2 regions of the Pararhizobium sp. IMCC21322 genome follow, and region 2 is predicted to be linked to the other one. Evidence: riboswitches for the same ligand, from Rfam matches in the RefSeq annotation. Region 2 holds a riboswitch; the other holds the start of a gene.

Region 1 (15,940 bases), 1.1 Mb from region 2:
TCATGGGCATGTTTACAGAATTTGACCATTTTGACGTCGCTGAAGATTTGGATATTTCGTCATGGGATTCCTATCCACTTGGCTTTCTGGAGCGACGAACGGATCTCAGCGACGCGCATAAGGAAAAATACCTGAATCAGGGCGATCCCGATTTCACGGCTTTCCACCATGATCTTTATCGCGGAACCGGCAATGGACGCTGGTGGGTCATGGAGCAACAGCCAGGCACGGTGAACTGGGCGGACTGGAATCCTGCACCGTTGCCCGGCATGGTCCGGCTGTGGACCTGGGAAGCCATTGCGCACGGCGCAGAAGTGGTTTCGTATTTTCGCTGGCGTCAGGCACCTTTTGCGCAGGAGCAGATGCATGCCGGGTTAAACAAACCTGATGGCACGGCAGATATCGCTGCGCATGAAGCCGCGCAAGTTGCAAGCGAACTCGATCAGCTGGACCTGACGGTCGACACGTCACAGGCAGACGTCGCACTGATTTTGGACTATCCAAGCATCTGGATGACGCAAATCCAGCCCCAGGGTAAAGATTACGATCCCATTGCGCTTCATTTCGCTTTTTACTGCGCTGCCCGAAAACTCGGACTGTCTGTGGACATAGTTGCCTCCGGCGCAGACCTGTCCGGCTATGAGCTGGTTATGGTGCCCAACCTTCTTCAGGTAACCGAGCATGCTGCAGCAGCCTTTGAAGCGACAAACGCCCAAATTGTATTTGGTCCAAGAACTGGTTCCAAAACACACGACCTCGCAATCCCGGCAAACCTGGCTCCCGGTCCTCTGGCGCAACTGCTTCAGCTCAGGGTCGATTGTGTTGAAAGTCTGCGTCCAGGAATTGTTCATCAGGCTGGCGGCGGCTCAATATCCAAATGGCGCGAGCATCTCACATTGCTGGCCACGCCGGATGATTGCTACCAAATGCCGGATGGTCACCCGGCCTATGTCCAATTCGGCAGGATTTCCTACTTGGCGGGTTGGCCAGATGAAAACCTGTTGCAGGATGTTTTAGTCAAATCCGCTGAGCGAGCAGGACTACAAGTTCAAATCATGCCGGATGGCGTCAGGGTTCGCACGATGGGTCCGCACAAGGTCTACACAAACTACGGCAGGACACCTGCAAACATCGAGAAGATCATCGGTTCCGAATCTATTGTGCAGGGCGAGGGAGGCTGTATCCAGTCTGCCAGCGTTGTTATCACCCGCATATCCTGAAAGAAAAACCCGCCGAGCGAAACGCTTCGGCGGGTTGAAATGGCTCCCCGAGTCGGACTCGAACCAACGACAAGGTGATTAACAGTCACCTGCTCTACCAACTGAGCTATCGGGGATCAGTGGTGAGCGTCTATACAAAAGGAATGGGGCGTTGCCAAGACCCGATTGCTCGTAAAAACACCTTTTCTGCTCTCTTTGTTTGATTTGGCCTTACTGTGCGCCGGTTTGATCCTTATCTGCGGGCAGGTTGCAACCAAAGCAAGATGGTCCAAAGTGCCTTCGATAAAATTTGCCGGTAAATCATTCAATCTTCCGCAATCGCAACTGGCACGCATCAGCCTGGGCGTCGTGTTTGTGCTGTTCGGCTTCGTCGGATTTTTGCCGATCGTCGGCTTCTGGATGATACCGGTTGGACTGATCATTCTGTCCTACGATGTTCCGTCTATAAGGCGCGGAACAAGACGGATTGCTGTTTGGTGGGGCAGGAAGCGCCAGGAGAGGCAGCAGAAAAGAAAATAGGCGCAATCACAACTGCGCTTGCAATACCGCGCTCGAAAAGCTTATGTGAACTCGTGTTGGTTTTGGTTCATCGTGGATGCGATGCACCGAATGAAAAGGGAACACGGATGCAGATGACCCAATCCGGGGTCTGCAAACCGGGACTGCCCCCGCAACTGTGAGCGGTGAGCCACTGTTTCAAATGCCACTGGATATGTCCGGGAAGGCGAAACAAATGGCTGCGAACCGCGAGTCAGGAGACCTGCCAGCACATTGGAATCAAACTGCCGTCGGGTCGGACGGATAGGAGATAATTATGCCTTACTGTGCTTTGGGCGGCAGAGATTCTGCCGCAACCATTCATTTCCCCCAATTGAATACCTGTCCGGAAACGGGACTATCAGCTGACAAACTGCGTCGCTGACGGCCATTTGAGGACAAATCCATGCTTTCCAATTTTTTACTCAGCACCAGGCCGCTGGCATGAGTGCCACACTCCAACCAGAACAGAACTCCGCTCTCATTTTAGGTGGTGCGCGCTCCGGTAAGAGCGCCTATGCCGAGCAGATGGTACTGGCCTGCGGTAACACCCCTCACTACGTGGCGACGTCACAAATTTTCGACGATGAAATGAAACAGCGTGTGCAACAGCATCAACACCGTCGCGGTACTCATTGGAGTGTCACGGAAGAGCCCCTGAACCTGCGTGAAGCGATAGAAGATGCACCAACCGGTAGTTCGGCCATTCTGGTCGATTGCCTGACCCTGTGGCTCTCTAACCTCATGCATCATGAGCGCAATGTAGACAATGAAACCAGTCAATTGCTTGATCTCATACCCGGCCTAAGTCGGCCAATTGTATTTGTATCCAATGAAGTCGGCATGGGCATCGTGCCGGAAAATGCATTGGCCCGCTCGTTTCGTGACCATCAGGGTCGCTTGAACCAGAAGCTGGCCGTAACCGTTGACCGTGTGGATTTCATTGCCGCCGGTCTTCCTCTTAATCTGAAACCCCAAAGGACAATTCAATGAGCATGGCGACAAAAATACCTGCAACTATTATTACCGGTTTTCTGGGTGCGGGAAAAACCACGCTCATTCGTCATTTGTTGCAAAATGCTGGGGGACGTCGCATCGCGCTCATCATCAATGAATTTGGTGATATGGGATTTGACGCGGACCTTCTGAAAGGCTGCAATTCAGATGCTTGTAGCGCGGACGACATTGTAGAACTGACCAATGGCTGTATCTGCTGCACCGTCGCTGATGATTTCCTGCCCACCATGGAAACACTTCTGTCGCGCAGCGAGCAACCCGACCACATCATCATCGAAACATCCGGCCTGGCACTTCCACAACCTCTGGTCCGCGCATTTTCATGGCCGAGTGTGAAATCCAAAGTCACCGTTGATGGCGTGATCACTGTTGTGGATGCAGCCGCATTGTCTGAAGGCAAAATGGTACATGATGAAGCGGCGCTTCAGGAACAGCGGACCGCTGATGAAGCATTGGACCACGAAAGTCCGATTGAAGAACTGTTTGAAGATCAGTTGAAATGCGCAGATCTCGTCATTCTGTCAAAAGCGGATCTGGTGAGCGCTGAAGGCTTGGCTAAAGCACGCGAAATTGCATCCCGTGACACGCGCGATGCTGTTCAGTTTCTGGAAGCTTCAAACGGCATCGTTTCTCCCTCAGTAGTGCTGGGTCTGACTGCACAGGCCGAAGAAGACATGGAGAACCGCAAAAGTCATCATGACGATCATGACCACGAGCATGATCATGATGATTTTGAGACATTTATTGTGGAGACCAGCAGCCATGAGAGCGTGGATACGGCAAGGGCCGCCGTTCTGGCTGCCATGAACAGTCATGGGGTTCTGCGCATAAAGGGCGCCATTTCCATACACGGGAAAAATGCGCCTTTGGCAGTGCAAGCTGTCGGTCCGCGCGTTGAAACCTGGTTTGCCACGCCAAGCGGCGGAACGCCAAAACTTGTGGTAATCGGTGAAAAGGGACTCGATCAGACTGCAATTCGCGCCACATTATCGGATGTGATTGCCGCTAAAAAGGCCAGTTGACTAGTGCATGTCCTTCAGGCCCAGACACGACGCATAGATGATGGAGAGGAAGCCGTTGACCTCGGTCAGTCGCCCGGCGACATTGTAGTTCTGACGGCAGCTGACACCGAAATTTCTGGCTTCTCCTACGCAGCACAATCATTGGAAACCGAATTCCCAAGCCTGCGCGTTGCAAGCCTGCTCGCATTGTCCCACCCATATTCCGTGGACATGTATCTGGAACAGACGTTGGCCCAGGCAAAGCTTGTTGTTGTGCGCCTGTTGGGAGGCCGTAATTACTGGCCCTATGGCCTGGAGCGTCTGGCGGAATTGGCGCGGGCCAATAATACCAAGATCATAGTCGTCCCGGGAGATGCAAATTGGGATGTCGATCTTGAGACCGCCACAACTCTCGATCCGAACCACGCAAGAACCTTCTGGCGTTACTGCGTTGAAGGCGGCGTTGAAAACCTGAAAAATGCCCTCCGGTTTCTGGCTTCACAGATAGGCTACGAAACCACTTTTGAGCCACCCAAACCGCTGCCAAAGGCGGGGCTGTATTGGCCGGGAACAGCGCAGCCCGATATTAACCTGATGCAGGATAGCCAGCACAAAAACGGTTTGGCCGCCATTGTGTTCTATCGCTCGACAGTACAGGCAAATGCGACCGCACCCATTGATGGTCTGATCAAAGCACTCAATTGCAAAGGCATGAATGTTCTGCCGATTTATGTGTCCAGCCTGAAAGATCCAGAATCGATTGCTGTGCTGGACGCCGTTTTCAAACAGGCCACGCCAGCCATTATCCTGAACGGCACCGCATTTGCGGTGTCCAAACCCGGCGGTGCCCACAAAGTCACGCCACTGGATCAGACCGGATGCATGGTGCTGCAATTTGTCATGTCCGGTACATCTCAAGAAGGATGGCAGGACAGCGACCGGGGCTTGTCAGCCAAAGATCTAACCATGCATGTTGTTCTTCCCGAGATCGATGGTCGTGTCCTGACCCAAATTATCTCGTTTAAGGAAGAGGGGGCCTTTGATCCCAAAACGGAATGCAGCCCAACCCAATTCATACCCATCGAGGATCGGATTGCACGGCTCGCCGTTCAGGCAGCCAGTTGGGCTCAATTGCGGAAGATTTCGGCAGCCGACAAGCGCGTGGCCATAATCCTCTCCAACTATCCGAACAAGGATGGGCGCATGGCAAATGGTGTTGGACTCGACACACCGGCCAGTACGATTGCCCTGCTGCAAGCATTGAAACTTGACGGCTACACAATTGAGAATGCGCCGGAAAACGGCAAAGTTCTGATGGACCGCTTTATGGCGGGCCCGACGAACGCTTTTGACCTGACACGTTTGATGCAAGCTGAGTTCAGCATATCCATCGAGAAATATCTTCAATATTACAGCACCTTATCTCAATTTCTGCAAAATCAAATCGAAGCGCGATGGGGCAACCCGGAAGACGACCCGACCTGCATCGATGGTCTGTTTCGTCTGGCAATCCACAAATTTGGCAATGTCATCATTGGTGTGCAGCCTGCACGGGGATACAACATCGATCCCAAGGACACCTATCATGATCCGGCGCTTGTGCCACCGCACAACTACCTCGCATTTTACGCCTGGCTGCGTCTGGAATTTGGTGCCGATGCGCTTGTCCATATGGGCAAGCATGGCAACACGGAATGGCTGCCCGGCAAGGCATTGGCTCTGTCGGCCAATTGCTGGCCTGACGCAATCATGCAGGGCCTCCCAATTATTTATCCCTTCATCGTCAATGATCCGGGTGAGGGAGCGCAGGCAAAGCGCCGGATGAGTTCGGTGATCATAGATCATCTGATGCCAGCCATGACCCGCGCAGAGACTTATGGACCCTTGTCGGAAATCGAAGCACTGATCGATGAGTATTTCCTCGCCTCCGGTGTGGATCAAAAAAGAGTAAGGCTCCTTGATGACCAGATTTTTGAGGCCATTGATCGCCATTCATTGGGAACAGAGTTGGGCCTGAAGCCAGGTTTCGACAAGCAGGATGCATTGCAGCGCCTTGATGGATACATCTGTGAGCTGAAAGAGTTGCAGATACGAGACGGGCTGCATATTCTGGGGCACTCACCGCAAGGCGAACAGCGGGATGACACGCTGACAGCACTGGCAAGAGTGCCGGGACCGACCGGGATGTCGCTGCACCGGGCGATTGCTGCTGATTTAAACCTGTCCAATTTTGATCCTTTGGCGTGCGATATGTCGGAACACTGGACAGGCCCAAAACCACAGTCACTTGCAGGCGTCTCCAACGATGCGTGGCGCACGAATGCCGACACGGTAGAGCGCTTGGAAGCCCTGGCAAAAGCTTTGATCAATGGCGCGACACAATGCCAAACAGATTGGACACAAACAGCAGATGTCCTGCAGAATCTTGAAACTGAGATTGCCGTCAATCTGGACGAGAGCGGTTCAAAGGAAATACATGCCTGCTTGTCAGCGCTGAATGGCAGCTTTGTGAATCCGGGACCTTCGGGGGCACCAACACGCGGGCGTCTGGACTGCCTGCCAACGGGCCGCAATTTCTACTCAGTCGATGTCCGGTCAGTGCCAACGAAAGCTGCATGGAAACTTGGGCTCCAATCTGCGGATTTGGTGGCCGAGCGGTATTTTCAGGAACAGGGTGAATGGCCACAAGCTATTGCTCTAACCGCATGGGGCACCTCAAACATGCGCACGGGCGGCGATGATATTGCGCAGGCCATGGCGCTCATCGGTGCAGAGCCGGTTTGGGAGGATTTGTCGGGCCGTGTAACCGGTTTTAAAATCATCCCGCTGGCAGAGTTGAAACGCCCCCGCATTGACGTCACGCTTCGCATATCAGGCTTCTTTCGCGATGCATTTCCGTTACAAATTGACCTGTTTGATAGCGCAGTGCGCGGCGTCGCAGCGCTGGATGAGCCAGATGATGCCAACCCGATTGCGGCACGGTTCAAGTCCGAGACCAAAACACTGATCGCGAAAGGTCTGTCAGATCAAGAGGCGGAAAAGCGCGCCGGATATCGGATCTTTGGGTCCATGCCCGGTGCCTACGGTGCAGGTCTGCAGGCCCTGATTGACGAGAACCTGTGGGAAGACCGCGCTGATTTTTCCGAAAGTTTTCTCACCTGGGGTGGTTTCGCCTATGGATCGGGTGCGGAGGGTGAGGGTGCGCGTCAACTGCTGGAGACGCGGTTGGAGCAAACACAGTTGGTGCTGCAAAATCAGGACAACAGAGAACATGATATTCTGGACAGTGATGATTATTACCAGTTTCAGGGCGGATTGACCGCAGCTGTCGCAACCTTGTCGGGCAACGAACCCGCCGTCTATCATGGCGACCATTCTCGCCCGGAAACACCAAAAATAAGGTCCCTGGAAGAAGAGCTGTCGCGCGTTGTGCGTGGCAGGGCTGCCAACCCGAAATGGATCGCCGGTGTCATGCGTCATGGCTACAAAGGCGCTTTTGAAATGGCGGCAACTCTGGATTACCTGTTTGCCTACGCAGCCACAACACGGGCAGTCAAAAGCCATCAGTTCGATCTGCTCTATGACGCCTATTTCGACGATGACACGGTTCGGGAGTTCATTGAGACACATAATCCGGCTGCCTTGGCAGAAATGGCGGACCGTTTTCTACAGGCTATCGATAAGGATTTATGGCAACCCAGACGCAACAGCATCTTTGCCAAGTTGAAAAACCTCAAAGGGGAGACCACCGCATGACCAAAAAAGACGAGATGACAGAAGAAGAGCTGAATGCCCGTCATGCGGAAAAAATGAAGAAGAAAAAGGCCGCACGGGATAAAATTATTGCGACCAAAACCATCGAGAAAGGCCTTGTCATAGTCCATACCGGTAAGGGCAAAGGCAAATCAACGGCCGCCTTCGGCCTTGTTTTCCGGTCTATTGGACATGGCCACAAAATCGGCATCGTCCAATTTGTCAAAGGCAAATGGGAAACCGGTGAGCGCACGGTCTTGGAGCGTTTCCCGGAATTGGTTTCTCACCACACAATGGGCGAGGGCTTTACCTGGGAGACGCAGGACCGCCAGCGTGACATCACCGCCGCCCGTCAGGCCTGGGAGAAAGCAAAAGAGCTGATCATGGATGATGAGCACAAGTTGGTTCTGTTGGATGAGCTGAACATTGTGCTGCGTTATGATTATATCGATGTCGAGGAAGTCGTCGAGTTTCTGAAGCAGAAACCCCATGACAAGCACGTTGTCATTACCGGACGCAATGCCAAGGAACCACTGATTGAGTTCGCCGATCTGGTCACGGAAATGACCATGATCAAGCACCCGTTCAGATCCGGCGTGAAAGCCCAAATCGGCATCGAGTTCTAAAAACTATGGCGCGCAAGCCCGCACTTATGTTGCAGGGAACCGGGTCCAATGTGGGGAAATCCGTATTGGTGGCCGGGCTAGCGCGCGCCATGAAGCACCGGGGGATAAAAGTTGCACCCTTCAAGCCGCAGAACATGTCTAACAATGCGGGCGTGGCCAATGGAGGCGAGATTGGCCGGGCACAAATGCTGCAGGCACGTGCAGCCGGTCTGGCCCCTGACATCCATATGAATCCGGTTCTGTTGAAACCGGAAAGCGAGTTGGGCGCGCAGATTATCGTGCAGGGCCGGTTTGTCGGCACAATGCGTGCCAAAGACTACGGCAAACATAAGACCACCCTCATGCCCAAAGTCATGGAAAGCTTTGAAACCCTTGAAAATCAATATGATTTGATACTGGTGGAAGGGGCTGGAAGCCCTGCGGAGATCAATTTGCGGGCAGGCGATATCGCCAATATGGGATTTGCTGAAGCTGCGGATGTGCCGGTTGTTCTGATTGGCGACATTGATCGCGGCGGTGTGATTGCCAGCCTTGTAGGTACGTATGCGGTTTTGCCAGCGGCGGAGCAAACCCGGATAAAGGGTTTTCTCATCAACAAATTTCGCGGAGATGTATCGCTGTTTGCAGATGGTGTGACAGAGATTGCCACAAGGACAGAGTGGGCACCTTTGGGCATTTTGCCGTTTTTCCAGAAGGCGCAATTGTTACCAGCCGAAGATATTCTGGATTTGAAGAATGAGACGAACCGCACTGAAAACTTTACAATTGTCGTGCCAAAGCTGCCGCGTATCGCGAATTTTGATGATCTCGATCCACTCGCGGCAGAGCCAAATGTCTCGGTAAAAATCATCGAATTGGGTCAGCCATTATCTCAAAATGCAGATTTGATTCTGCTGCCGGGGTCCAAATCCACAATCGCCGATTTGGCTGTCTTGAAATCCGAAGGATGGGATTTGGACATTGCTGCGCATCTGCGCCATGGCAAACCAATTATGGGGCTTTGTGGCGGCTATCAAATGCTGGGCAAGCAGATCTCCGATCCGCATGGCGTTGAGGGGTCCACCGAAACTGTCGACGGTCTGGGTTATCTGGATGTGGAGACGGTTCTGGACCCTTTAAAAACCACCAGACCTGCCAAGGGCACTCATTGTGAAAGCGGACTGACTGTCGAAGGCTACGAAATTCACCTCGGGCAGACCACGGGTTCCGACTGCCAACGTCCATTTGTCGAAATTGACGGCCAGTCCGATGGAGCTCAAAGCGAAGATGGCCTTGTGACAGGAACCTATATGCACGGCATTTTCTCTTCAGATGAATTCCGCAGCTACTTTCTTGAAAATCTGGGCATCACAGCTTCTGGCAACAGCTACAATCAGTCCATTGATCAGGTGTTGGATGATCTGTCCGAGCATCTGGAAGCGCATCTCGACATCAATCAAATGCTGGAAATTGCCTACGCCAGAGAAGCATAAAGGCCGAGATAGATCAGCCAGTGCAAAACCAGAGCCGCAATCATCAACCGTAATGCGCGTCGCACATCTCGCCTATCACAATCATTGCGTCCCGATGCATTGAAGAAGGGCGCATCAACCGTCTCGCTGCCATATTGCCTGGGTCCTGCCAGCGAAACACCCAGCGCATAGGCTGTTGCGGCCTCGGGCCATCCTGCATTCGGAGATTTGTGCCAATTTGCCTCACGAACAGCTCCGATCAATGACTTCAGCGGTGATCCACCAACAATCGGGGCACACAGAGCAAGCAATAATGCTGTCAGGCGCGCCGGAACAAGATTGAGCAGATCATCCAGCCGCGCCGTTGCCCACCCGAAAGCGCCATAGGTCTCATTGTGGTGCCCGATCATGGAATCAGCTGTATTGACGGTTTTGTAGACCAGCAGGCCGGGGAAACCCGCAACGGCAAACCAGAATGCCGGAGCGATTACACCATCGGAGAGATTTTCCGCTGTGGATTCAACAGCGGCGCGTGAGATAGCGTAGCGATCAAGATCATCAGGATTGCGGCCAACGATCATGGCAATCGCACGTCGTGGTGTCTGAATATCGGAATCACCAAGAGCCAGCACTACGCGCGACACATGCACATAGAGGCTTTTCTGGGCCAGCAGAATGGCCGCAAGGACAATCATGATAATTGACCCGCCCAATGATTGTGCAGACACCCAGCGCATCCCCAATCCTGCTATTCCGGCGAGTCCCGCCAGCACCAAGATTGCAAATGTTCCAGACAGGTAATTGACGATACCATTGCCCCTGAAATTCAACAGTTTGTCGGCACCGGATATGAGCGCGCCGATCCAGGAAACAGGGTGGGGCAGACGCCGCCAGATCCAGTCAGGATCGCCAAAGACGGCGTCCAGCAGCAAAGCCACTAGAAGACTTGCCAGCGTGCCAGACAGAAAAAGCGTGTAATCAAGCAACATCTCTCAGGACCCGCCGACCGGTTCATCGAATGCGGACAGGTACTGCGCAAGCCGCACAAGGTTCTCTTCGGTCTTGGGCAGGCCAAAACGCAACCAATCAGGTTCATATGAAAAGCTGCGGGTCCAGATTTTATGATCTGCCAAAAATCGGTGGAGGCCCTGCGCATTCCGATGTCGACATGTCAGAAATAAATCTGTTTTACCGACCAACTGATGCCGGTGAGATAACATATCAGCCAATTTGGCCATGTCTTTGCCAAGCCGCGTGCGCATGGCGGACTGCCACTGACTGTCATTGAATGCCGCCGCCCCGATTTTCAGGGCAGGGCCGCTAATGCACCATTCGCCAAAGCGGTCGGAGAACTTTTTCAGCAAAGCTGGATTGCCGATCACGAAGCCAAGCCGCAACCCGGCAAGGCCAAAAAACTTTCCAAATGATTTCAGCACAATGACCGGCAAGTCTGGCTGCATATGTGGGACAATACTCATCTGGGGGGTGCAATCCATGAAAGCCTCATCCACAATCAAAAACCGGTCAGATGCTAGGCTGCGGGCAGTTGCAAGCAATTCCTCCGGTGCCAGCAAATCTCCTGTCGGATTGTTTGGATTAACAACCACAAGATGGTTCTCGGCAGGCTTGGCAGGCAACGCGCCGAGCGAAGTTGCTGTTCGACCATCCGCCGCCCAGGCGGTGCGATGGCTGGAATAGGTTGGCTCAATGATATCAACCGAGCCTGGACAAAAATCTGGAAACTGGCTGATGGCCGCCTCGGTTCCCGGAACAGCTATAATTCCGATTGCATCCGGCACCTGATAGTAACGCCTTGCGGCAGACAACAGTTCATCTAGGCCGAACTGACTTGGAAGCGTTTGCCAGTCAGAAGCAGATAAGTCTGGAAGGGAATAGGGATGCGGGTTGATACCCGTGGACAGGTCAAGCCAATCCCCACGATCCGCCTTGCTGTTGTAGGGAAGATCACCGCCATGTTTCATGTCAGGCTTCGACTGGTCATATGCTGATGCCCAAATCTTGGCGCGAAAACGGCTTTGTTGGAAACTGGAGGCCTCGCCCGGAATCGAACCGGGGTTCACGGATTTGCAATCCGCTGCGTAACCACTCCGCCACGAGGCCTTCATCTGGTCGGTGTCGCTTTAGCAAACGGGATTCATTCGGACAACACAAAAACGTGAATAGACGCAAAAATCCGTGGATGACTCCGCGCAGTGTTAATCGAACCTGAATTCAACGATCCGTCAGCCGACATAAAAACGCCACATGGAAATATGTAATCAATTGTCTCAGGACCGCATTCCAGTCTTGCGTGTGTCATTCAGCAACGGTAAGGACTTAAGAAAGGAATAACAACCTTGTGGCGACCAGACGAAAGTAGTTGAACGATGATGGATTTTGCGGATTTGAGGAAGAATATGGTGGAGCACCAGATTCGCACCAATGATGTAACCTCACATGAAATTCTTGACCGTTTTGAAGAATTGCCGCGAGAGACATTTGTTCCCGCCGACAAAAAGGCTTTTGCCTACACCGACAGCGACATACGCGTCTGGAATAATGGGGCAGGCGACGAACGTTTCCTGATGGAGGCCTATCCGTTTGCACGGCTTGTGCAAGCCGCACAGATACGCCCCACTGATCTGGTTTTGGATATTGGCTGCGGAACGGGGTATTCCACGTCCATTCTTGCCGGCTTTTGCGAATCTGTGGTGGCAATTGAAAGCGCCGCGGAGCTGGTTGAAACCGCGACTGGTAATCTGCTTGATCTCAAAATCGACAATGCCGTCGTCCTGCAAAGCGATCTGCATGACGGATATGCAAAGGAAGGTCCTTACGATCTGATTGTGATCAACGGCGCGGTCGATGAAGTGCCAGCAGCCCTGTTTGATCAATTGCGTGCAGATGGTCGACTTCTGACATTTGTTGGGCATGGCCTTTCTGGCAATCTGACGATGTTCAGGAAAACCAGCATTGGAACGACCTCAGTTCCAATCATGAATGCCTGCGTACCATCACTTCCAAGCTTTGAACGCGCTGAAAGCTTCGTATTTTAGTAGCGGAACTTGTTTGGAACCGTGGTTCGACGTGACAAAACTGTTGGCGAAAAGGCGCAATCTGAGTTGCGTGCCTGTTTGGTCACACCACTGACCTTTTTTGGTAATTAGCAAATGACCTGTGGGTAAGTGCTGAGTCGGTTGTTGGAGGTCATAGGGCATAAAGGTAAGTGTTTAAGGCCCGGAAGCGTTAACTATACTGTTTGCGATCAGGGTCTGATTGTTTTGAAGGGAATGGTTGTGAGCAGAAAACGACAGGGATTTTTGACAGGAATAACCTCTGCTTTGTTACTGACCGCCATGGTTGTCAGTCCATCTGGGCCTGCATCGGCAGAAACTCTTCTCCAGGCATTGTCTGCTGCGTACAGCAATAATCCGGAACTGAATGCCGAGCGCGCAGCAACCCGTGCTGTCGACGAAGGCGTACCTCAGGCATTGTCAGGATACCGGCCAAACGTCAGCGCGTCCGGCAGCGTTACCCAGACATGGACAGACAATGACATCCGCAACGGCGGCGACACATCTTCTGATAGCGCAAGCGCTACACTGGGCCTGAATGTGACGCAAAATCTGTTTCGCGGATTCCGGACGGCGAACGGCACCAAAAAAGCTGAAGCCGCTGTTCTGGCAAGTCGTGCGGGTTTGATGAACACCGAGCAGAACATATTGTTCGATGCGGCAGAAGCGTTCATGAACGTTCTGCGTGATCAGGCACTGGTTCAACTGCGATCGCAAAATGTCAGTTTTTTGGGCGAGCAGGGACGTGCAACGCGAGATCGGTTTGAAGTTGGTGAAACCACCCGAACAGATGTTGCCCAAGCGGACGCACGTGTCAGTCTTGCATCGTCTGAGCTCAACCTTGCTCAGGCAAATCTGAACTCAAGTCGGGCTGTATATCAGCAGATCATCGGTAATGAACCGTCAAATCTGCAGCAGAATTTTTCTGCCGAACGGCTGATCCCAAACAATATGGATGCGGCTTTGGATGTTGCCCTAAGCTATCATCCAGCCATTCTGGCTGCGACCTACAATGCAGATGCCTCCTCATTCGATACCAAGGTCATAGAAGGCGAATTGTTACCAACAGTAACGATAGAGGGTGATCTGACAAGGACGTATAATTTCGACGGAGCAACCCGTTCAACTGACAGTGCCTCCATTACAGGCCGGGTCAACATTCCAATTTATCAGGGCGGCGGGGTATCTTCACGCGTCCGCCAGGCGAAGCAAAAAGAAGGTGAAGCGTTGCTTCGGCTGGATCTTGCGCGCCATCAGGTGCGCGCAGCTGTCATTTCTGCCTGGGGTCAGTTGACAGCCAGCCGTGCGGTTATCATCGCCGCAGAAGCGCAACGTAATGCAAGTCAGATTGCTCTGAGCGGCGTCATTGAAGAACAGCGTGTGGGTCAGCGTACAACACTTGATGTTCTGAACGCGCAACAGGAATTGCAGGATGCGCGTGTCAATCTCGTATCAGCCAGACGTGACCAGGTGGTGGCTGCATTTGCGCTGGCATCCGCCGTCGGCAAGTTGAACGCAGAACGACTTGGATTGGGCGTTCAAATTTACCAGGCTGAAGAGCATTACGAAAAAGTCCGCGACAAATGGTTTGGGCTGCGCACGCCCGATGGTCGTTAAACTGATCCAAAAAATCAAATTGAAGCGTTGGGTCTGACGGATAATATCTCAGCAAATCATACTTATGCACCTAAAGTTGTTTGGTGCGTTTTCATGCAGGGTTACCTTTCCGGCAACTCGTCGGATATACTGAGGTTTAGCGAATCGGCGCACACTCAACTCTTGGTGACGCCAGGCTGTTGTTCGTTGGCTTAATTTTTGGGGAAAGCACATGTCGAACTCTGCTGCAGCGCAAGAGCCTTCCATGGAGGAAATACTGGCCTCCATTCGTCGGATTATTACTGATGAAGAAGGCAACCCGACTTCCGAGCAGACATCTCAGGAAGACAGCGACTCAGCTAAAGAAATGCTCGGAAACGGCAACGCTGAAACGGAGGATAGTCTTTTGGATTCCAGCCAGCCGATGTCACCGGACGATCTTGATGCCCTGTTTGCCCCCGATGAGGACGACAGTGCAGTTGCTGCGAAAGCCGAGACTGCGAAACCTGATGCTGGTGGATCCTCAACAGAAGAAGCAGAGCCAGACGCATCGTCTGAAGATGATGATGAAGTGATGGAACTCACTGCAGCTGAAATAGAAGAAGATGAAACCGCTACTGACGATGGCGAAATGGAACTCATCGAAGGCATGGATATTATCTTCGATGAGATTGACGATGAGGCGGCGGTCCAGGAACCTGCAGTCCAGGCGGATCCGGCACCTGATCTGATGGCGGAGCCAACAGCTATAATTGAACCGAATCCAGCGCCAGTCAAGCATCCGTCGAGCCTTGAAAATCTGATCAGTCAGCAAGCCGCGACATCGGTGTCGGAATCCTTCTCGAACCTGTCCGGCCTCCTTGTTTCAAGTCAGGCCAAGACGATGGAAGATCTACTCAAGGAAATGTTGCGACCAATGTTGCAATCCTGGCTTGATGAGAACCTGCCGTCCTTGGTGGAAAAGATGGTGGCTGCCGAAATCAGACGGCTGTCCGGCTCTAAATAGCGCTCGCAAGCATCGCGTCTACCGTACGTGTATAATGAGTTTCTGAAGCTCAGGTCCCGGAATTTGACGCGAGTCGTAAGCTCACTTCATCGCTCCCAAGCCCGCCAATCATTTCGCGGATCGCGTTGGCAGGTTGTGCTCGACCGAATAGAAAACCCTGAGCCTGGTCACACCCGACAAGGCGCAGGAAATTCATCTGCTGTTCGGTCTCCACCCCCTCACACAACATTGTCAGGTCCAAGACATCGGACAGGGTTTTGGTAAATTGAACAATGGATTGACTTGCCAAGTCAGTCGTCAATGTTCGAATGAACGATTGATCTACCTTGATCATGTCAATGGAAAAACGGGAGATAAAGCCGAGTGATGCATATCCGGTCCCAAAATCATCCAGTGCAAGTGAGACGCCCAGTGACTGGATATCTCTGAGGGTGTTCATGATTTCTCCATCCCCCTCAAGGAATGACGATTCGGTAATTTCCAGCTGCAAACGACCGGGAGGCAGTCCAGATTCTTCAAGAGCAGCCTGAACGTCCTCAATTATGTCTCCTCTTGCCAGCTGTACCGGCGATACGTTTACGCTTAATTTGATGGGAGAGGACCAGCTGGCCGCTTCATGGCAAGCCGTTTTTAATATCCATTTACCGAGTGGCACAATT
Region 2 (15,940 bases):
GACCCCAAAAGTCCAATGCTCATCCAAACCGTTTGGGGCGGCGGCTACAAATTTGCCGGCACCGTGGAACAAGCATGAGCGCGACCTCCCGCAAATCCTGGCGGCGTTTTATCTGGCCACGCGGACTGACCGGACAGATCATCATTCTGATCATACTGACAATTCTGATTTCTCAAATCATCAACATCATTCTGGTGGCAGGAGAACGCGCTGACGCATTCCGGCGCGGCGCAGCGGGCCCGCTCATCGGCCAGATCATCATTGCTGCAGAGCTGTTGCAAAATACTGATGAGGCTACCGAACAACGATTATTGGCAGCGCTTAGCAGTTCAGAAAGACGCCTTACCATTGATGCGCAACCGCTGGCGCGCGAAACAAATGGCTCCACACTCACAAAGCGGCTCGAAACAAGACTGCAACGGGAATCCGGCCTGACGGCACGTATCGAGGCCCGTTTTGTCGAAAAGAGGTTTCAACGCGACAGCGAAGAGAGGGAGGCCAGAAGTGAAGCCAGACGTGAAGTCTGGCGCGAGATCAGACGACAGCACAGAAACGAAAGATCACGGCCTGACAACCAAAACCGGTTACGACCATTGCAGGTTGACAGGTTCATCGTATCGCTGGAGTTATCCAAAGACCGCTGGCTGAATACGGTTTTGCGCCTTCCTGGACGCGATCTGGAATGGCTGCGCACCAGCCTGTTTTACAACATCGCTTTGGCATTGATCCTGTGCGGCATTGCCATTTGGTTCCTGCGCCGTGTCACGCGGCCCATGAAAGATCTGACCGTTGCGGCCGATGCGCTGGGACGCGGTGAAGATGTTCCCTTGCTGCCAGAAACCGGCCCACTGGAAATCCGCCGCGCAACATCTGCCTTCAACGCCATGCAGGATAGACTGACCCGCTTCGTCAAGGACCGCACACAGATGCTGGCGGCAATCTCCCATGATCTGCGCACGCCGATCACAAGCCTGCGGCTGCGTGCTGAATTGCTGGATGATGAAACGGCCAGAGACAACATGATCCGCACCCTTGATGAAATGCAGACGATGACAGAAAGTGTGCAGGCCTTTGCTCGCGACGATGCGGCCAGCGAACCCATTTCAGATGTTGATATTCTTGCGCTTCTGGAGGAATGCGCGTCAATTTTCAGAGCACAGGGCGGGCAGATTGACCTCACGGTCAATGCAGCACCAATACCGCTTTTGCGGGGCCGCCCCATGTCATTGAAGCGAGCCATCAATAACCTTTTGGAAAACGCAATTGTTTACGGCAAACGCGCTGAAATCACTATCGACTGCAACCCAAAATCAATGATTGTACAGATTCGCGACTTTGGCCCGGGAATACCACAGGACCGCATGGAGGAGATGTTCAAACCCTTTGCGCGGCTGGAGAGTTCCCGTAGCCGGGAAACCGGTGGTACCGGGCTGGGCCTTTCCATAGCGCGCTCAATCATTCACGCACATGGCGGCGAAATCAGCTTGCAAAACGCCAGCGAAGGCGGTCTCATTGTCACGATTGACCTGCCATCAGCACAGTAGAGTTTCGTGCCTGTTTCCTTAGCCACACCATTTTTGATCATTGCCCGCAACGCCCAATGGGTTCTGGTGGCCGGCCTTGTTGGTGGCATCGCGTTTCCGGCAGCTGCAGGCGTTCTGCGCCCCCATATTCCGGAAATGGTGGCTATCATTCTGTTTGTCTCCGCACTGCGCATAGAAGTCAGCGCCTTGCATGTAAACAGACGTCAGGCGCTGGCAGATGTTGCCGTCGTCCTGACGCTGCAGCTGATTACACCGCTGCTTGTCTTTGCAATCCTCACGGCCCTGCCCGTGCCGGAACTGTGGCGGGATATTCTGACCGTGGTTTATGCGGGCGCCTCAATTTCAGGCGCGCCAGCCTTTGCCATGCTGATGGGGCTGGATGGTGCCAGGGCCATGCGCCTTCTCATCATCGGTACGACTTTGCTGCCTTTGACCTCCTTCCCGATTTTTTCCCTGTTGCCGAATGTGGCAACGGAAACATCGCTTTGGTTGGTCTCGCTTAAATTGCTTGGCCTTATAGGGATCGCCGGCATTGCCGCCCTGCTGCTAAGACGCCCGGTCACCAAAGCGCTCGGGGAACGGGCACCACAAATTCTGAACGGCATAAACACCCTTGCACTGGCCATCTTTGTGTTGGCCCTGATGGACGCCATTCAACCGGTATTGCTCACCAATCCGCTGCGCGTCTTGTGGGTTCTTGTGATTTCCTGCATCGCCAATCTTGGTGCTCAAATTCTACACGCCACCATCATCACAATGCGGGCACGCGCCAAAGGCAGATCACCAACGGCTTCCGAGCTAACTCCTGCCGTGCCGTCGGGCAACCGCAATCTGGCGCTGTTTCTGGCAGCGCTTCCGGTTGGTGTCACGGCTCCATGGCTGCTGTTTATCGGTTGTTTTCAGGTGCCGATGTATCTCACCCCGCTTGTGATGCGGCCTCTTTTGCGATGGCTTCAGGGGAACGAGGCCAAAGCGACGCCAGAATCCTGACCACAATCAGCGTAAACACCACCCGGCCCACCAGAATGACCCAGATATTGGCACCCAAGGCCAGCATGATGCCGGTATCCTCAATCAATCCGTGAGACAGGGACAGCCAGCACAGTGCCAGTGTCTTCGCACGCAGCGAAAAATTCTTCTCACGGGATTCGCCGATAATCAGCCCACCACCATACATCAGCCCAAGCAGAACACCGATAGTGGTTAAAGGCGCAATCTCGCGGTTAAGGCCTGACAAGCGGATCAGTGGAATAGAGGCTCTGGTGAAGAGGTCGGTAAACCCGGTCTTCTCGCTGATATCAAGCGCAACAAACAGCACGACAATAATCACGAGAACCACCAGCATGGTTTTTGCGGACGCGACCGCATATTGCCAATGGCTGATATCCTCACTGCCCCCGGCCGTAAACAGCGACAGATCAACCGGGCCCTGCAGAATGGACAACCAGTCACAAATCCAGAACACCATGACACCATAGACAATGGCCCCGAAAAACCGCAGCAAAACGGTTCCGATAAAGGTCACGCCGGTACGTTTGACGATGGCCTGTTCAATGGGCAGCGCGTGGGCAATCAGCATGATGGATGCCAGAATACTGAGCTGTGCCATGTTCATCTCAACACCGGCCAGCACTGGCAGAGCGCCAAAGCCTGCATAAATGCCAACCAGCAATGCACTGCCCCAGACAATACCGGTTTCGGCAGGCAGGCCCATCAGACCCATCACTGGCTCAAGTGCGGGTCCCATGGCATCAATCAATCCATAGACCTCAGCAATTCGAACCAGAATAAGCACCGGAATCATGACCTTGCAAAGATCAACAAAGGTAAGCCAGCTCTTATCAAACAGTCTTTTGAAATAATTGGACATAAATGCGCCTGTTGTGGACAAGTGCTTTTAGACGAAAAGCACAATCAGGCCCAACACTAAAGCGACAAGACGCCACAGAAAAAAACGTGGTGCAATCGCAGCAAAGGATAGAGCCACAAGTGCCACCAAAACCTTGGCAGCCGCAAACAAAGCGATCAGCGGTTCAGACCCAAGCCCGATCAATCCCGGATTGGCAATCATGCCAAGGGGAATGAAATAAAGACCCAACCCCAGCGCCATAGCGGTTAGCGCGACTTTCAGCCAGTTCTCTTCCACCATTCCCGCAGCAATAAACACGGCACCACAGACGGGCGGCGTGATGGTTGACAGCAGAGCAAACCAGAACACAAACAAATGCGCCTGCAATGGCTCAAGACCCAAATCGATCAAGGCAGGTCCAGCCACCGATATACAGATCACATAGGCCGCCGTTGTCGGCACCTCCATGCCGAGAATCAGACAGGCGAAAGCCGTCAGCAGCAAGGCAGGCCACAACATGCCGCCGGAGCCGGACAGGATCAGCGATGTGATTTTCACACCGAGGCCCGTCATGCCCAGAACTCCGATAATGATGGAGGCACACAGAATAATGGATGCAATCAGAGCCACCTGACGTCCGGCATTCATGAGCACCGCTTCCACACGCGCCAATGTGCGCCGCCAATCAAACGACAAATTGCTGTCCACCAGCAGCAAGACGGCCCCGGCGATCATCGCCAGACTGGCGGCATATTGTGGTGTCACTTTAGCGCCGAACATGCCCCAAAGCAGCACGCCAAAGGGCACCAGGAAGAACGCCGATGTAATAGCCACCTGCCGCAATGAGGGCTGGTCTTCTTTGGGCACACCGCGCAGGGGAAAGCGCAGGAAAAACATATCAATGCCCACCCAGACAGCGGCAAAATACAACAGCGCGGGTAACAGTGCCGCCAGAATGATCTGCTCGTAAGGCGTGCCGGTCAGCTCCACCATGACAAACGCCCCGGCCCCCATCAGCGGCGGCATGATCTGCCCGCCGGAAGATGCCACGGCCTCAACGGCTGCCGCCAATCGTTTGGGATAACCAAGCCGCGTCATGGCAGGCAATGTAATGGCACCCGTGGACGCCACATTGGCAGAGGCCGAACCGGAGATGGAGCCGAACAACGCAGAAGACAGAACGGACACTTTGGCAGCGCCGCCGCGCAACCGTCCCGCCGCAGCCGAGGCCACATTCATGAAGCCCTGCCCCGCTTCACCGGCATTCAAAATGGCCCCGAAAATCACGAAGATCGCAACAATGCTGACCGAAACGCCCGTCAACTTGCCCCAGATCCCACCCTCGGCAATTGTCAGTGTTCCCAGAAAGCTTTGCAGCGGTATACCGGCGTAGCCAAACTCGCCGGGAATGTGCTGGCCAAACAGCCCGTAGGCCAGCGCCAGCGCGGCAACCGTCGGCAGCGGCCAACTGATGGCACGTCGTGCCATTTCAAGCGTGACCCCCAACAGAACAACAGCCACACCCAGTTGAAAATCACCGGACAGAGTACCGTATTGGTCACCCAGCATATCCTCATTCAGCGCAATCCAGATGCAGTCAGCCACGCCCAGCACACACAACACTGTGCCACTGATGCGCTGACGTTGCGTCTTGGCCATGAAGATAAGCACCCATGGCAATGCCAGCGCCATATGCAAGGGACGGCTGAGAAGATTGGGCACAAGTCCGGAGAAAATCAGCCAGATATGAAACCCGATGGACATGGCTCCAAGCGCGCACCAAAAGAGGCGCGCTGTCCCAGACAGCGCGCCTTCATCAGAAGCAATTGAGAGTGACTTAGTTGTCACGCCTGTAAATTACCTGTGTGCGTTACTTCTGCGCGTCGGAAAGTGGAAAATCCATTTCCGTGTAATAGCGCAGCGCGCCGGGATGAATGGCGCTGGTGATGGTGCCCATCAAGTTTTGATCCACGCCATTCCACCAGGCAGCATCTTCACCCATTTTGGTCTTTTGGTCCCAATAGGTCTTGGTCAGTTGGTAGGCCGTATCATCATCCATATTGGTGGTGGTATAGGCCACAACCGGCAGTGATGTGGTTACGATGTCAGCCTCCTGCCCGGCATATGTGCCAGCGGGAATCACCAGCCGCGTACGTTTGGTGGCGGCAATCTGCTCATCATCCAGAGATAGAACCTTTACGCCAACACTGGCTGCAGCCTCGATGACATTTGGCGCAGGCCAGGAACCAGCCGTGACAAATCCGTCAATCTGACCGTTCTTCAGCGCCGGTACAGCATTGGACAATTCCACATCCGGCAGATTGACCTTTGTTTCCAGACCAAACAGGCCCAGATATTTCGCGCCCTCACGCGCACCGAAAGAACCCTTGCCAATCAATATGGTCTTGCCTTCCATATCGGCGAAAGAATTGATGCCCGCATCTTCGCGTACGACAAAATGCATGGTCAGCGATGGAATCGGGAACAGCGCTCTGATCTCATCAAATTTCGGGTTGCTCTTGCCTTCAAACATGGCCTTGCCACCCTGCGCCAGACCAACAAGTGCTGGCGGCGTAGTGAACACATAATTGCCTGGCCGGGCAGCGGCTTCCATGACGTTCTGAACCGAACCCTGGCTTTCCTCAACGGTGACAATCACATCGCCATTTGTTCCTGCCTTCATGGCCTCGGCAATCTGCACCGCCATCTGATAATAGGACGAACTGGATGATGCAGACTTGTAGGTCACACGCGTCTCTGCATGGCTTGCAAAGCCCGTTGCAGCAAGCAATCCTGATGCCAGAGCCAAGCTCTTGAAAAGTTTCATAAAATTTCCTCCAGAAGTGTTTTGTCGGTTTGTAGTCATTGCATGCTGACAGCCTATGACATATATCCGCGTCAAAACAAGCCTCCTCACATCCTCTCAGGCGTATTGCGCCAAGACCAAAGTCTGGGTTCAACTCCATGCTCGATTCCGCACTTCCACTCATTTCAGTCAAGAACCTTGAAAAAACCTATGATGGCGGGTTTCAAGCCTTGAAAGATGTCTCTCTGGACATCGAACAAGGGGAAATTCTGGCGCTGCTCGGCCCCAATGGCGCTGGCAAAACCACCTTGATTTCCGCCATCTGCGGCATTGTGACGCCGACCGGCGGCACAGTCACCGTCGCAGGCCACGACATCATCAAGGACTATCGCAAAACCCGCGCCATGATCGGCCTTGTGCCACAGGAACTGACCACAGATGCCTTCGAAACTGTATTTGCAACGGTCAGCTTTTCACGCGGTCTGTTCGGTAAAAAGCGCGATGATGCTTTTGTCGAAAAAACCCTGAAAAGCCTGTCGCTCTGGGACAAGAAGGACAACAAGATCATCCAATTGTCCGGCGGCATGAAACGCCGTGTGCTGATTGCCAAAGCCCTGTCTCACGAACCTGAAATTCTTTTCCTTGATGAACCAACTGCCGGGGTGGATGTGGAGTTGCGCAAAGACATGTGGCAGGTCGTGCGCGAATTGCGCGAAAGCGGCGTCACCATCATCCTCACCACCCATTATATTGAAGAAGCCGAGGAAATCGCCGACCGCGTTGGCGTTATTGCCCATGGCGAAATCATTCTGGTCGAAGACAAGGCAGAATTGATGGCAAAGCTTGGTAAGAAAATGCTGATGCTGGACCTGCATGAGCCGCTCAAAGCGCTGCCGGATGCCCTCAACCGCCACGGTCTGAAACTGGCAGAAACTGGCGAGCAAATCATCTACACCTACAACACACAGGGCGAGCGCACAGGCATAACCTCCCTGCTGCAGGACCTCTCCGATGCGGGTATCCGCTTTAAAGATCTCAACACCAAGCAAAGCTCGCTTGAGGAAATCTTTGTCACGCTGGTTCACGAGGATTCAGCGCAATCAAATTCAAAAGCCGAGACAAAGGCCAAAGACCCGGCGGAGGCCACATAAATCATGAATCTCACTGCTGTCAGAGCCATCTATGCATTCGAAATGAACCGCATGTGGCGCACCCTGTTTCAAAGCCTCATCTCGCCGATTTTATCGACCTCGCTCTATTTCGTGGTGTTCGGATCGGCCATCGGCTCGCGCATTCCGGAAATTGAGGGCGTGAGCTACGGCTCCTTCATCGTGCCGGGCCTTATCATGCTGTCCCTGCTCACCCAGTCGCTGTCCAATGCCGCCTTTGGTATCTACTTCCCCAAATTCACGGGCACGATTTACGAATTGCTGTCAGCGCCCATTTCGTCGTTTGAAATTGTACTGGGTTATGTGGGAGCCGCCGCGACCAAATCGCTCATTCTCGGCGCGATTATTCTGGCAACAGCCAGCCTGTTCGTGGAACTGCAAATTGCGCACCCGTTCATCATGCTGCTGTTTCTGGTGCTGACCGCGCTGACCTTCAGCCTGCTCGGCTTTATCATTGGCATCTGGGCCGATAGTTTTGAAAAACTGCAGATCGTACCACTGCTGGTCATCACACCCTTGGTGTTTCTGGGCGGCAGCTTCTATTCGGTCAACATGTTGCCCCCCATCTGGCAGACGGTGACGTTCTTCAACCCGGTGCTCTACCTTGTCAGCGGCTTTCGCTGGAGCTTTTATGAAGTTGCCGACGTTGATGTGACCATCAGCCTCGCTGTCATCACCCTGTTTCTGGTGAGCTGCATTTCCATCGTCTGGTGGATTTTCAAGACGGGCTATCAGGTCAAGCAATAGGCTGCACAAACAAAAATCCCGGCTCCAGAGGAACCGGGATTTTGAATCTTGTTTCAGGCCGTTAGGCCAATCTGTTGAATCAGATCATCAGGCGGCGGATGTGTGCAAACGTCCATAGAACAATGGGGTGGATGAAACCGACCGCAATGTTTTTGCGCCGTACAGAACGGCCAGATCAGCCAGCGGCTCAACCAGAACAACCAGCATGTAGGCGGCTGCGAAAGAGGCAACGGAACTCAGGCTTTCTGCGCCAAAACCCTGACCGTAAAACGCCCAGAATGCGACCCAGGCAACCACACCACCCTGATAGGCGGTTGAGAGCGTCAGTGCCTGTTTGTAGGACAGATCCACATAGGCCGTCTTTGGTGCAATGATGCGTTTTGCCAGCGCGCTGATAGCCCACAATGGCAGCAGCAGCGTTGTAACATTCATGCCGTATTGCGGCAGATCAATCGGTGCGAAGAACACTCCCTGTGCCAGCAGGCCAAGCGCCAGACCAATGGCCGCCGCGCCGCCGCCAAACAGCAGATACAGTGTGGACCCCAGAATGAAGTGAACTTCCGATACGCCAACCGGATAATGCGGCAATACCTGAAAGAACACGAAAACAATCATTGTGGCCGCAACACTGCGCATGGCCAGAGCGGACACGCCGCCATCATTGCGAATCGTATCCCAGGCCATTTTGCCAACCAGCGCGGCAGCACCGGCTGATGTGGCATAGCTCAGGGCAATTTTAGCGCCGTCAACGACGCCAGGTTCAATATGCATTTTAGTCTCCTTTGCGCACCCGCCGTGCGCCTCGTGTGAATTGGTCTTGCGACCGGTTTGGATGGCAGGTTTCCTGGCTTGTGCCTTGCGCCTCACTCACCTTCCCGGCGTTCGCCAGTGGCATATCGAGTTTGGCAGTCACATACAGTTGCGGGGGCAGCCACGGATTTAATCCCGATTTGGGTAGCTCGAACCGTGTTCCCTTATCTCATCCCGCCCGCCTGTGGCGTTCGGGAACCATCGACCACTGTCTTGGCGCAAGATGGTTTGTGAGTAAAGCGGGAAGGTCAGATTGATGCCAGGGTCATCATCAGGCGTTCACGCCGGGAAATCATGTCATCGGCCCGGACTGTTCCCCATGCGCTATATCTGCAATCAGTGCCCGGAAAGGCGCATAAAAATCCGACTTTGTGGTTTCAGAAGAGCCTGAAACACGCGGCCGAATTTCTGCACCTCACACAGCCCGCAATTTCAAAGACTCTTAAAGAACTTGAGGAAATTGCAGGCGTTACCCTGCTTGAACGCGGTCGCGGCGGCGTGTTGATAACTCCCGAGGGCGAGGTTTTCTTAAGGCACGCCGCCACCAGCCTCAACGCGCTGGATCAGGCCTTGAACAGCGTATCTGCACTGCAAAAGGGGGAACAGGGTTCCCTTGCAGTCGGCGCACTACCCAGCGTTGCAGCACGGCTGATGCCATTGGCAACACAAATTTTCAAACAGGATTTCCCCCACATCACCCTTCTGCTTGAAGGGGGCCAACACAGTTTTCTGGTGGATCGTCTGCGCCGGAACGATTGATCTGCTGATCGGTCGGCTTGGCAAGCCCGACCAGATGAAAGGCATATCCTTCACTCAGCTCTATATGGAAGATGTTGTCGTGGTCTGCTCGCCGGATCATCCACTGACCAGGTCCAGTCGGCTCGCCGATATCTCATCCTATCAAATCATCTACCCCACACCAGAGTCAGCCATTCGCCCGCTGGTGGACCTGATGATGATTGCCAATAATATCAATACCTTCTCCAATCGTATTGAATCAGTTTCTGCGACATTCGGACACGGCCTGACCCTGACCAGCAACGCCTTATGGATCATCTCAAGCGGCGTAGTCGCCACAGACATCGCCAACGGAAGACTGGTCGCACTACCAATCGATATGCGCCTCACCAACGGCCCCATAGGCATCATGACCCGCGCCGAAGAGGACTTGTCACCGCTCGCCCAAGTGTCTCGCCAAGCGGCGATAAAAGCGGTTGAGGAATTGCGGTTGCGTTGAAGGATGTGTTGAATGTTCGAAGATTAGGTTGCAGCTTACATGGACGGGAGGCGGTCATTCGCTGCGGCTGTTTAGCAATTCCAAACGGTCGGGCAAGCAGACGATCAACTCCCCGTATTACTCAGACAACACTGCGTTGATGAACGGCAGCATAAAACTTCTCACTGATTCATATTGGTCTGCTTGAAGTAACTGTTCCTTGGTTTCAGGGTTTACTTCACGCCCGTCCAATTTTACGCCATGCAGACTACCCGTCGCAAGAACCAGCTGGCTTCCAGATGGTCTTTCATTAAGCGCAAAATTAATCATGCGTTTCGAATTTTCTGGGTCAGGATCTTGTTGGAGCGGTGTATCAATTACGATTGGACAAAAACAAGAAGTAGAAAATTTGTCTATCGTATGCAAAATAGCATAATTGTAAGCGAGGATAAGTCGTGGCGCTTTGTTGCCCGTCTCTCGAATTGTCGGTCTGATGTTATCCCACATGTTGCTTGGAACATTATCAACACGAAGTTTTTTGCAGAACATACGAAGCTTATCAGCATAAAATTTGACGATTTTTTCTCTGTTCTCCTTTTTGTCAAACGAGCCCATTTCCTTTTTTGCAGCGGCAATTTTTTCGTTTAGCGCGCCAATATCACCGTCGATTGAGCGTTCCTCCCGCTCAAAGGTATGGTCCAGAATGCGCTCACTTTCATCGCGCAACATGTCGCCTAACTTGATCTGTCCTCTAGTCTCCTCAAGGATTGATTGAATGCGATCTATGCTAACTTGCATTGATGGCACACTCTTTAAACGCAGAACAATTTCAGCATTCAGCTTGTCGACCTTCGCTCGCGCTTCTAGAAGTATAATGCGGCATGCGTCCGCGTCATTGTGCAAACCAAACCTGTTAGCAAAATCGTTTTCATGCACTGTGCTGCAAACTGGGCAAACGATCTCTGCATCACTTAGCTTTTTTGAGAACTTTATGTCAGCCTCTAGTTCTGACAGCACCCTAGCAGCAATTTCGACCTCTTCTCGTGAAGCTGTCCTTCGAGCCTGCAGTTGTGAAATCTCAATTCGAACCTCATCATAAGATTTCTGCAATACGTTTTGCTCTTTCAACAGAGCGTTAATCCTGTCTCCAAAGGCTCCTACATCCAATGCGATCCCAACTCGCTTGCGCTTGTCATTAAAGCGTTGTTTAGCTTTAGACAGCGCAGTTCTTTCTTGAGCCAGTTCTCCTCTGGCTGCAGTTGCTTCATCCCTTGCGGCCTTCAACCGATAGTACTCTTTGGGACGAATTCCAGTGTGATAGCGGGCTATGTCGTTCTTGTAAGCGCTAATCATTTCAAGACCAGAGAACGAAGACCACGTGTCTACCCAACCCTTTTCTTGATCAAGGTAAAATGGAAGAAAGCAGAAAGCAGGTGGAGGAACGGCATTTCCCCCCCCTTGAGCTTCGCAGTTATCTCAAAGTCCAGTAGCTCTGCAATTTTTGGCGCTAGATCCTTAACTACTGAATTTCCGGTCCATGTTAGTGTTCTAACCTCATCAAACAACGCAAAACGCCCTGCTTGTCGGAGCATAAAGAACGCACTACCGTCAATTTCGAACTCAAGCAGTGTTTCGACTTTTGCATTCTTCCAGGGTTCTGGCGTTCTAGACGGGTCAGCGCCCAGCGTCGCGTACAATGATTTTACGAGGCTCGACTTGCCAAAATCATTGTCGGCAACGACCGTAGTTGTCAGGCTGCTAAAATCCTCAACTCTTGCTTTCTTTTCTTGATTTGATAGCAACCAGAGTTTTCTGAATTTCAGCCTTTTCATGCCGCTTTGTCCTCAAGTTTCTAATAAGAGTTTTGTAATTTTCTAGCTTAGTCGATTGAATACGCTTCATATAAGATCATCGCCTCTATTCGTTCGTCCGATGCGGTCATCAACTCAGCACGAGCTTCCACCGCCACAGCGGTAAAGACGAGGCTCAGCAAGTCGTTTAAGCTCAAACCTTCAAAGTCGTTATCTTTGATAAAGCTGGAAATTCTACGCCTTATTTTTCGCACTGCTTCATTTGGGTTGAGAACTGCAACACGGTATGAGTTCCACTCGCGTCGCAAACGTATTTTTTTTGGCGCAGGTAAGTGTATATCAGCTGAAATCTCTTCCCATTTTGGACAATTCACGGTTGATGAAACGGCTTGTAGCCAGCCGTTTGCGTCAAGCCGAGTTATCCCACGACGCGACACCACCTCATCGAAATCGCTAAGGTCCACGTTTGTCGCACGGGACTTTCTGTCACATTCATCAGAAATGGCCTTGAACACTGCTGACAACGAAAATTCAGCTTCGCCGAGATTTTCAACGACAAAAGCGTCTAACTTACCTTTTGCGTGTGCATCTGCATCATCCAGACTCAAGTCTGTTCGTGAAACCCAGAGAAGCTCGCTTTTGATCGTACTTTCGCCTGAGAATTCTTCTTCCAGCTTTTTAGTAATCTCTGCCAGTTTGCCTTCGTCACACTCAGTCAAACAGAACTTGTTCTTACTGGATGGAGCAAAGTTTGTGGGCGCATTCGACAAAAAGGTAGCCGACTCCACACTGTCACCAAATGCAACTGCATTTTCATACATCTTCCCCAAAAAAGAACGGGTATCTTTGTCTTTCTTTTTGTCGCGTTTAGTCAACGCCGCGGGTGTCCAGTTACCGCTCTTCTTTGATTTTACTTGATAAAACTGCACGTTCTGAGGAGCACATTGATCGTCAAAAATTGCAATTGGCCTGCTGCCGGTTCCGTGGACAGGCACTTAAGCTAACATTGCCACCTCCTCGAACTCAACGGGGCTGAGATATCCGATCGTCGAATGCCTCCGTTTTGGATTGTAGAAGCGTTCGATGTAGTCGAACACATCTGCCTTGGCGTCGTCGCGCGTCCGGTAGACCTTTCGGGCCGTGCGTTCCGTTTTCAGCGAGGAGAAGAAGCTCTCCATCGCGGCGTTGTCCCAGACATTTCCTGAGCGGCTCATCGAGCATGTGATGCCATGATCGGCCATCAGCCGCTGGAACTGCTCGCTGGTATACTGACTACCCTGATCGGAGTGGTGCAACAGGCTGTCGGGCTCGCCTCTTCGCCAGATCGCCATGATCAGCGCATCGGTCACGAACTGCGCGCTCATGCTGGCACTCATCGACCATCCCACGACCCGGCGCGAGAACAGGTCGATGACGACGGCAACGTAGAGCCACCCCTGCGCAGTCCAGATGTAGGTGAAGTCGGCTACCCACTTCTGGTTTGGCGCTGGCGCATCAAAGGCCCGATCAAGGATGTTTTGCGACACCGGCGCCATCCTTTCGCCCGCATCCTTCGGCAGCCCGCGCCGACGAGGCCGGGCTCGCAGCCCGCTTTCGCGCATCAGCCGCTCAATGCGATGGAGCCCGCATGACAGGCCTTCGGCCAGAACGTCGTGCCAGACCCGGCGTGCGCCATAGGTGCGGTCACTGCTCTTGAAGCTCCGGTCGATAACGGTGAGGAGTTCCTCGTCGCGCCGGGATCTCACGCTCGGGCTCCGGTTGAGCCAGGCGTGGAAACCCGAACGTGATACATCCACAGCGGCGCACAGCCATGCCACCGGCCAGATGCCCCGGTGCTTCGCGATGAAGGCGAACTTCATGTCACTTCTTTCGCGAAGAAGGCCGTGGCCTTTTTTAGGATGTCACGCTCCGCCTTCAGCTTTCTCACTTCGCGTCGAAGCCGCTCGATCTCAAGCTGCTCGGGCCTCATCTGGCAATGGCCGGGAAACGCATATTGCGGATCAGCCGAAAATTCCTTGATCCATTTGCGCAGCACATTCTCGTGCAATTCGAGATCCCGCGCCGCCTGGGCGGCCGACACACCACGTTCCCTGACAAGCCTCACCGCTTCAAGCTTGAACTCGCGACTGAACTTTCTTCTCTGCATTGGATAACTCCGATTCCATCAAAACACCTTAACTCGGTGTCCACGGAACCGGCAGCAGGCCAAATATCGTCGTGATATTCAAACACAAGCGCATAGTCGCCACCCAACTTGTGCCTTTCTAAGACGAGAACCAATCCACAAAGAGCTTGGTAGTGGTATCGACTATTTGTGTGCGCTCCACTATCTTCGCGTTGCGGCGTGGAAGTCAGCTTTTTTTTCAGTTCAGTCAAACGCAGATCTCGCAATAAAACAACTCTGAGATGAAACCTCACCTAAATTGACTTTTCATGCAAGAGGCGCAGCTAATATCCATCGGAGACGACGTTTGCGACCAATACTTCACCGGTCATCGCGGCCTATTGTGCCAAAGCACTTGATTTTAGTGGGATGCTGTATCTGATCATCGTTGCTTCACCCTCCAAAATGTTTCGCTCTGGCGGAATGGCGGATTTGTCGAGCCGCGTTGCAGCATCCTCTTGCCCCGTCGAAGGTCGGGTTTCAGCCGAAATCACTTACCTCATTATCGCCCCCAAACCACAAGAACCTGCAATCAGGTCCTTCCAATCATTCACCTGAGCCGTAAAACTTCTCAGTTCGTGACGACCTAGCGGATAATGCAATCACAAATGCTAGCAACCGTCGCACCGTCAACATCCCCACCGCTCAAACACCTATAAGCGTCTCAATCATCGCGCCCGCATCTTTGGGCAGACCATCGCCGCGCCATGCGACATGCCCGTCGGGGCGGACCAGCACCAATTTCGTTTCGTAAAGCGAGGCTATTTCCGCATCGTCCACGAATTCTGTCTTCAACGGGACGTTCCGCACCGATGCAGCCTCCACAAGGGGTGCTAGGTCCAAACCTTCTTCAAAACAAAGCAGCATAAATCCGGGTCCAAACAAATCCAGGGTCGAGCGGCCATCTGCCAGCCAGGCGTGGGGCGCGCGGTGTCCGGGTCGCGCAGTTGGCGTATAGGTCATGACGTCAAAAGGCGGCTCTGGCGTGCCGTCTGGCACAATGATGGGTGATCCCTCATAGCGGTAGCCCAGCGGCACGCCTTCCATGTCGTATTCACGGTCAAAGTTCTCAGCGTAGATTGTATCGCCGATGGCTTGCCGGAGTGCAGCACCTGCTTCGGTGTCCTCGTCGGCACCCTCGCCTTTCGGCAATCTGCTGAACTGGTTGTAGTTGCGCGCAGCTTCATCAACGATGTTTTGGGCCACTGGCCGCCGCTCGATATCGTAGGTCTCAACCAGTTTGCTGCCGCCCCACCCCTGCAACACGGCAGCCACTTTCCAGGCTGCATCGACCGCCTCCTGAATACCGGTGTTCATGCCAAAACCACCGGTGGGCGACATCTGGTGCACCGCATCACCGCAAAGAAGCACGCGCCCTGCCTGAAAACGCTCGGCGACAACCCGGCGACGTTCCCACGGTAGAATGGAGAAAATCTCAAACGCGAAGTCGCGCCCGACGGCGCGGCGCAAATGCTGGCCCATTTCCGCGATAGACGGGATGTGACCATTCTCCAGCCGCATCAGCGAGAACCGCCAAAGATCATCGCCGTTGATTGAAACGATATCGCCCCAGATACCCTGACCGTCGGTCAGCCATTGCATGACCGCTCGTCCGTTCTTGAACAAGGCATCATGATCTGTAGACCGGAAGAAGGCGTTGACGTTGAAATTCAACGACATGTCACCCTCAAGACCAATCCCCAGAAGGTCGCGGACAGTGCTGTCGGCCCCGTCACAGGCAATCATGTAATCAGCCCGAACGCTTATGGTTTTGCCATCTTTCAGGGAGCTGATCTTGGCCGTTATCCCATCATCATCCTGCTC

The links. Region 2 has a riboswitch for cobalamin ahead of RAL91_RS19855 (energy-coupling factor ABC transporter permease). Riboswitches for the same ligand answer to the same signal wherever they lie in the genome.
Region 1: it holds a riboswitch for cobalamin, as region 2 does, so the genes downstream of both, cobU (bifunctional adenosylcobinamide kinase/adenosylcobinamide-phosphate guanylyltransferase) here and RAL91_RS19855 (energy-coupling factor ABC transporter permease) in region 2, are expected to answer to the same signal.

The regions. Positions count from the first base shown of each region.
Region 1 is NZ_CP132335.1:3,055,982-3,071,921, forward strand. Features, by position in the region: gene RAL91_RS14455 (beta-galactosidase) at 1-1,220, shown strand, start outside; tRNA gene RAL91_RS14460 (tRNA-Asn) at 1,261-1,336, opposite strand; gene RAL91_RS14465 (hypothetical protein) at 1,494-1,739, shown strand; cobalamin riboswitch at 1,780-2,003, shown strand; gene cobU (bifunctional adenosylcobinamide kinase/adenosylcobinamide-phosphate guanylyltransferase) at 2,202-2,750, shown strand; gene cobW (cobalamin biosynthesis protein CobW) at 2,753-3,796, shown strand; gene cobN (cobaltochelatase subunit CobN) at 3,800-7,531, shown strand; gene cobO (cob(I)yrinic acid a,c-diamide adenosyltransferase) at 7,528-8,154, shown strand; gene RAL91_RS14490 (cobyric acid synthase) at 8,160-9,626, shown strand; gene cbiB (adenosylcobinamide-phosphate synthase CbiB) at 9,608-10,594, opposite strand; gene cobD (threonine-phosphate decarboxylase CobD) at 10,598-11,686, opposite strand; tRNA gene RAL91_RS14505 (tRNA-Cys) at 11,653-11,726, opposite strand; gene RAL91_RS14510 (protein-L-isoaspartate O-methyltransferase) at 11,993-12,661, shown strand; gene RAL91_RS14515 (TolC family outer membrane protein) at 12,896-14,296, shown strand; gene RAL91_RS14520 (PopZ family protein) at 14,508-15,281, shown strand; gene RAL91_RS14525 (EAL domain-containing protein) at 15,331-15,940, opposite strand, start outside.
Region 2 is NZ_CP132335.1:4,191,833-4,207,772, forward strand. Features, by position in the region: gene RAL91_RS19815 (response regulator) at 1-78, shown strand, start outside; gene RAL91_RS19820 (ATP-binding protein) at 75-1,544, shown strand; gene RAL91_RS19825 (hypothetical protein) at 1,551-2,534, shown strand; gene RAL91_RS19830 (nucleoside recognition domain-containing protein) at 2,461-3,414, opposite strand; gene RAL91_RS19835 (TRAP transporter fused permease subunit) at 3,442-5,157, opposite strand; gene RAL91_RS19840 (TAXI family TRAP transporter solute-binding subunit) at 5,264-6,220, opposite strand; gene RAL91_RS19845 (ABC transporter ATP-binding protein) at 6,358-7,350, shown strand; gene RAL91_RS19850 (ABC transporter permease) at 7,354-8,115, shown strand; gene RAL91_RS19855 (energy-coupling factor ABC transporter permease) at 8,203-8,886, opposite strand; cobalamin riboswitch at 8,932-9,143, opposite strand; gene RAL91_RS19860 (LysR family transcriptional regulator) at 9,220-9,684, shown strand; gene RAL91_RS19865 (LysR substrate-binding domain-containing protein) at 9,632-10,162, shown strand; gene RAL91_RS19870 (hypothetical protein) at 10,280-11,494, opposite strand; gene RAL91_RS19875 (hypothetical protein) at 11,524-11,973, opposite strand; gene RAL91_RS19880 (dsDNA nuclease domain-containing protein) at 12,021-12,947, opposite strand; one part of gene RAL91_RS19885 (IS3 family transposase) at 12,948-13,849, opposite strand; one part of gene RAL91_RS19885 (IS3 family transposase) at 13,849-14,098, opposite strand; gene RAL91_RS25140 (dsDNA nuclease domain-containing protein) at 14,053-14,370, opposite strand; gene RAL91_RS19890 (FAD-dependent monooxygenase) at 14,762-15,940, opposite strand, start outside.